2 regions of the Pseudoalteromonas sp. MB47 genome follow, and region 2 is predicted to be linked to the other one. Evidence: riboswitches for the same ligand, from Rfam matches in the RefSeq annotation. Region 2 holds a riboswitch; the other holds the start of a gene.
The links. Region 2 has a riboswitch for lysine ahead of lysC (lysine-sensitive aspartokinase 3). Riboswitches for the same ligand answer to the same signal wherever they lie in the genome.
Positions count from the first base shown of each region.

Region 1: linked by a shared signal. The riboswitch ahead of dapA (4-hydroxy-tetrahydrodipicolinate synthase) and the one ahead of lysC (lysine-sensitive aspartokinase 3) in region 2 are both predicted to bind lysine.

Region 1 is NZ_VFBD01000023.1:11,088-14,508, reverse strand. It holds gene IMPJCBKJ_RS13120 (protein adenylyltransferase SelO family protein) at 1-869, opposite strand, end outside; gene IMPJCBKJ_RS13115 (DNA-3-methyladenine glycosylase I) at 878-1,573, opposite strand; lysine riboswitch at 1,757-1,953, shown strand; gene dapA (4-hydroxy-tetrahydrodipicolinate synthase) at 2,091-2,975, shown strand; gene IMPJCBKJ_RS13105 (2,3,4,5-tetrahydropyridine-2,6-dicarboxylate N-succinyltransferase) at 2,990-3,421, shown strand, end outside.
Region 2 is NZ_VFBD01000020.1:399,048-402,468, reverse strand. It holds gene IMPJCBKJ_RS11355 (hypothetical protein) at 1-504, opposite strand, end outside; gene nhaD (sodium:proton antiporter NhaD) at 653-1,903, shown strand; lysine riboswitch at 1,992-2,164, shown strand; gene lysC (lysine-sensitive aspartokinase 3) at 2,246-3,421, shown strand, end outside.

The sequences.
Region 1 (3,421 bases), on a different contig from region 2:
CAATTAGCAATATTCGGTTGATTTCCAAATGCATAACGCCCTTGATGGTCAATCGAACTAAATACCGTGTCTAGGTCAAACTGATTCATCATCGCACAAGGGCCATAGTCAATGGTTTCACCACTAATCAAGGTATTATCTGTGTTCATCACACCGTGTATAAAGCCAATTCGCATCCAACTGATAACCAGCTCTATTTGCTTATCGAGTACAGCAGTTAAAAACTCAATATAACGCTGCTCACCCGTACTGCTAATGTAAGGAAAATGACAATTAATTGCGTAATCAACGAGCTTCTCTAGCCCTTCTATATCACCTTGTGTAGCTAAGTATTGAAATGAACCAACACGGATGTGACTTTGAGCTAGGCGAGTAACAACTGCCCCCGGGCGTGGTGGCTGACGATATACCGTTTCGCCAGTTGTAACCACAGCTAAACAGCGCGTAGTTGCGATGCCAAGCGCATGAAGTGCCTCACTCATAATGTACTCTCGAACAGCTGGACCAATGGCACAGCGACCATCACCACCGCGCGAGAACACTGTTGCTCCAGCGCCTTTTAGCTGCAAGTCCCACAATGTGCCATCTTTATCTGCAATAGCACCAAGTAAATGCGCTCTACCATCACCAAGACGCGGTGAAAAATGACCAAATTGATGACCTGAGTAACCAAGAGCAACCGGCGCAACGTCGTTATCTATCGTTGAACCAGATAGCAATTTAGCTAAAAATTCGCTGTCGTGTTTAATTGCGAAATTATCAGCTAGCTTGTCATTAAATAGCAGTAATTGCGGCTCGGCAACGGCGCTCGGCATATCCTTGATAGCAAGTAGTTCACTAATATCTGTGTATCGAGTTTGCAGTTTCATAACTGTCCTTAACGTGTTGCGACACCCACACGATTATCGCCTACACCATAGGCCACTAGTTGGCTTAGTGCCTGCAGGCTGTAACCGCTTTGCTGTTGTAATTCGTTGAAAAAATCTTGCGCTGCTTGCAGTGACTTTTTAGTTTGTAAGCCGCCATCTATCAACTCATGGGCACGCAAATAGGCTTCTACATCCCGAGAAAGTAAAAAAGTATCTTTACCAAGCGCTCGTAAAGCGTATGGGCCAGTATTTCCCCCTAAACGCGCACCATGCTTTTTAAGATAAGCCCACAAACCAATAATATTGTCAGTAGGCCAATCTGCAATAAATTGGCTAAAGCTGCCATGCTTCTCAGCAACTTCGTGGATCATGTACGCATTTTCTGGGATCGTTTGTACTTTTTTAAAATTACGAACAATTCGCTCATCACTGGCTTTTTGCTCGAGCATATCTGGCGGCATCATCAACAATTTTTCTACACTGAAATCCCAAAACACATCACGAAAACCAGCCCATTTATTATTGATAACAGACCAATAAAAACCGCTTTGAAAGACTTTACGCGTGAACTCTTCTAACCATAAATCGTCATGCATTTTAGCAATATCAGCATCGTCGAGCGGGTTTGATAACAGTGCTTGCAGCATTTCTTCACTGCCCTTTCGAGATACGGCTCGTTGATAAATATCGTTAAATTTTTCCATCATTTTTCCAATTGATTTGGTTAGCGCTAAGTGTACGTAAAAACACGGTTATACGTAACCATGTTGCAAATTCGGTCACTAAAAAACAAATTCCTCGCCTTGACACCTAGACGGCTAAAATGCTTTAATCGCTGCAAATACCCTATTTAACTATGTTGGCTTTAACCTTTAAAGCGAGCATAAAGGGCTGGAAGAGGTGCGTTATTCAGGTAGCGTATGGGAAGAGCACAGACTCTGTTGATCATACGTGAGGGGAATTAACGCCGAGAAGTAACACCGTTTGTGAGGTGCTTATTTCGGGCGACTGGGCTGAATCCCAGCGACTGTCACCAACAATAGCAAAGCGCTATTGATTAGTTTGGTGGAGAGCTTCTGGTCTTAGTATAATAAGGCCGTCGCGTCTTTATTATTTTAAGCCCATTCGCTCTTCGAATTATACCTTGTTCGAACGACGACATGCGGCTCCATTCAAATGTTCCCGCATAAACTCTTCGAATACCTTATAAGTTCGTGAGAGATGATCAACAATTTTGATTTAAACGACTATCCATTATGGACAGCGCTTGTCACGCCATTTTCTGAATCTGGCGAGGTCGATTACACGGCCCTTGAACAACTGGTCGCTGAGCAGCAAGATGCAAATAACGGCATTTTATTACTTGGCAGTACCGGTGAAGGACTGGCGCTTTCACTCAAAGAGCAACAAGCCATCGTGGAGCATGTTTGCCAATTAGCACCGAGTGTACCACTCATGGTTGCTGTGGGCGGCATGAACCTCAAGCAACAAGTTGCTTGGGTTGAATACTGCAACCAACTACCTATTCATGGCTATCTATTGGGCTCACCTCTGTATGCAAAACCTGGGGTAGTTGGCCAAACACATTGGTTTGAAAGCCTTCTTGATGCAAGTAATCACCCATGTATGCTGTATAACGTACCTGGACGCAGTGCAGTTGAGATTTCACCGCAGGTGATCAAAAACCTTGCTGACCACAAAAATCTTTGGGCTTTAAAAGAAGCCAGTGGCGACATTAGCAAATTTGAAGGCTTTAGAACGGCATCGCCAACACTGGCCATATTTAGTGGCGATGATGCTCTTATGCCGTATTTTGCTCAAGCAGGAGCAAAAGGTTTAGTTTCGGTTGCCGCGAATGCTTGGCCGAGTCAAACCCATGAGTTTGTTAAACGCAGTTTAAGTGGTCAATACCCAAATCTATTCACCGATTGGTCGCAAGCGATTCAAAGTTTATTCGCTGTGGCAAATCCAATCCCCGTAAAAGTACTGATGCACCTGCAAGGTAAAATAAATACCCCGCATTTACGTCCGCCGCTTACGCATTTAGAGCTTGAGCAAACAGACAGCATCACCCACGCAAACAACACAATTTTATCTTGGAACTAAAAACAGGTTTTATCATGAGCTGGTTAGAATTATTAAACAACTTAGAATCAGGCGCAGTTCGCGCGGCAACACAAGACGAGAACGGCAACTGGCACGCCAATGTTGAAGTTAAACAAGGCATTTTAGAAGCCTTTAAAAATGGCACAAACACTGAGTTCCCGGGTGGTTTTGTTGATAAGCACAACTTAGCTCCACAAGGCTTTGCAGCCGATGCTGGCGTGCGTATGGTACCAGGTGGTAGCAGTGTTCGTCGTGGCGCACACGTTGCTAAAGGCACCATTATCATGCCACCAGCATATGTAAATATTGGCGCGTTCATCGACGAAGGCACGATGGTCGACAGCCACGCATTAGTGGGTTCATGCGCACAAGTGGGTAAAAATGTTCATCTAAGTGCAGCAGTACAATTAGGTGGTGTGCTTGAGCCAATTGGTGCCAGCCCTGTG
Region 2 (3,421 bases):
GCGTTTTTGCAGTGATTGCACCGCGTTGTCTGCTTTTGCTTGCTCAACAATATTTAAAATTGCGTTTTCATTGTGGGCAAACAATTTCATTATTTTGCGTACCCGATCATCCATAATGCGGCTAAAGCGGCGAAGCTCGTCGTAATCTTCAATTTCACCCGCTTTAGCAAGGCGATTGCCAAGGCGAGCTAAGTCATCAACGAGCACGCTAATCTCTTGAGCAAGACCTAAGTGCTCTTCTTGTAGCAAGAAAGTCGCAAAATCGGCGATCGCGCGGTTTATTTCTAACTGTGATGATTTTGCCAGTGGAATGATAATATCTTGATTCAATAAACGGTTTGTTTCTTTATAAATGCGTTCGTTTGACCATGAAGGCTGCTTTTGTTTTATCGCATTTTGTACGTCTTTCAAGCTGAAATCAGCCATCTTAAAACGTTTAAATAGCAGTTCTAACACCCCCCAATGTTCAGTAAGGGTATTTAATAACTTTTTAGCTGGGATCATAAGGCTCCAGTAAATTCAGACTTTGGTGTTGGCGATTAGTAGTAAATTATGTAATTGAGAATAGTTTTATGCTTTCTATGCTGCTAGAATCCGCGCCGAAACACTCGACTTACAATTTTTACATTATTATAAAGGTTGTTCAAACACCATGGTAACCCCACTTATCCTAACCCTGATAGCGGTGGCATTTTTGCTTATCGTTATAGAGGATATTATCCATGTAAACAAGGCCAAAACGACGCTTTTTTTTGGCACTTTATGCTGGATTATCTTATTTATCTCTCCAATTCATGGGCAAAGCCCAGAAACCATACAACATCAACTGGATCACAACATATTAGAAATCGCGACTTTGTGGCTATTCTTAATGGCTGCGATGACCTTTGTAGCGTATTTAAACTCTAAAGGCTTTATCCAGAATATTGTTCATAAAATTATGCCAAATCAAATCAGTGAACGAAAGCTGATGTTTCTGATTGGTGGTTTTGCATTTCTATTTTCATCTATTTCAGACAACATAACGGCAACTTTAATCTCGCTTGCGGTGGTGATGTCACTTAAGTTAGATCCTAAAAAATTAATAAAATATGCGACCTTAATTGTATTTAGTGTTAACTCGGGTGGGGTGTCGTTGATCACCGGTGATGTGACAACCTTGATGATTTTCTTAGACGAAAAAGTCACCATTGCTAATCTACTATTATTAATTGCCCCTGCACTGACAAGTGTTGCACTGCTGGCGGCGATGTTGTCGGTGGGTATGTCGGGTAATGTTGTGTTTGAAAAACAAGCAGCCCGTCGTATCGAAAAGACAGATATTACCATTGCGGTTATCTTCTTCTCGACGATTATTGCCACGTTAACTTTGAGTGTGCTTTATAGTGTGCCGCCGCTGTTAACCTTTTTATTTGGTTTATCACTTATGTTTTTGGTTGCGCAATTTTTAATGCGCAAAAAAGACGTAAACAAAAAAATCATCGATTATATTCGTGAAATTGAATACGACACCTTATTGTTCTTCGTTGGTGTGTTATTGCTGGTTGGTGCATTAAAAGAAGTGGGCATGCTTGCTAAATTTACTCACTTATATGAGTTGATGGCACCGGAATATGCCAACTACTTGATGGGACTATTATCAGCGGCGGTAGATAACGTACCTCTCACTGCAGCACTTTTAAAAGCTGATATTGTGATGAGCCCTCAGCAATGGTTGTCGTTTACTTACGCAACTGGGGTAGGTGGCTCAATGCTTATAATCGGCTCTGCGGCAGGTATTATTGCCATGAGTAAGGTAAAAGCACTAACCTTTATGAGCTATCTTAAAATGTCGGTTTATTTATTAATTGCTTATACCGTTGGTTATTACGGTTCGCACTTAGCGGGCAGTTTAATTTCATAAAACGACTTGACAGCTAGACGTCTAAACGTTAACTTTCGAAGCCTGCTTTTAACAGCAGGCTTTGTTATTTTAACCAGGTGTTAACTTAACATTCAGAAGAGGTGCGATACTTAGGTAATTAATGTGAGGTGACGAACGCCAATGACCATTAATGAGGGAAGTACTCGCCGAGAAAATTAACCGGACGTCACGGTTATTTTTCGGTTTATGGGGCTGAATCCTCAAAACTGTCACCAAACTAGGTGGAGAGCTTCTGGCATGGACTACTCTTTATTTTCAAAGCACCCCCTTGCCGAGTTCTTCTTGATTTACTGTGGATAGTTTTCCACAAAAGGAGACGACATGAATACCCAATTAGCCGCCAACAGAAAATCAGATTACGTTGTTGCAAAATTTGGTGGCACCAGTGTAGCTAACTTTGATGCTATGAGCCGCTGCGCTGAAATCATTTGTGCTGATAATCAAGTACGTATAGTTGCTGTGAGTGCCAGTGCGGGCGTGACAAACCATTTAGTTGCATTGTGTAAAGCTGATTTGAGTGCGGCTGAACGTGATGAGCACATTACTGGCGTTGTCGCCATTCAAGAAGCAATTTTGGCAGAGCTATCGCTTGATGCTGATTTAGCACATGGCTTTAATGAAACGCTTAAGACTTTTCAAAAGCTAGCATCAGACGGGGCTAAGTCTGTAGCTGAGCAAGATGAACTACTGAGCTTTGGTGAGCGTTTATCATCGTATTTATTTACTCAAGTATTACGCGGTCAAGGTCTTGATGCGGTGCGTTTTGATGTACGTAAAGTGCTAAAAACAGATAGCCAATTTGCTAAAGCTACCCCAAATGTTGCAGCAACCGCTGCGGCTGCTAAAGAGCATTTAGTGCCGCTACTTGATGACCATGTTGTGGTAACTCAAGGTTTTATTGGTAGCAATGAGCACAATCAAACGACCACTTTAGGCCGTGGTGGTTCAGATTACAGTGCTGCATTACTCGCTGAAGCAATTAACGCAAAAAGCGTGCATATTTGGACCGATGTTGTGGGTATTTTCAGTACAGATCCGCGTTTATGCGCTAAAGCAAGCCCAATTGCACGCTTAAGCTTTGATGAAGCGGCAGAAATGGCAACGTTTGGTGCAAAAGTACTGCATCCTGCTACTATTTTACCGGCAAGCCGTAGCCACATTAGTGTGTTTGTTGGTTCAAGCCGTGAGCCGCAATTAGGTGGTACATGGATTGAAAAAGAAAAGTCTCAGCAACCAGGTATTCGTGCGGTAACACAACGTAAAAACCAAATTTTGTTAACGGTTAAAAGCCCAGAAATGCTCCTAGCGAGTGGTTTCTTAGCGCGTGTATTCACTATTTTAAGTGAGTTTAATATTTCGGTTGATTTGGTTACTACCTCCGAGATCAGTGTTGCAATCACTTTAGATAACGCACCAAATGCATCACGCCCTGAGCTTGATCAAGCTTGTTTAGATAAGCTTTCTGAGTTTTGTCATGTGTCGGTTGAGAATAACTTA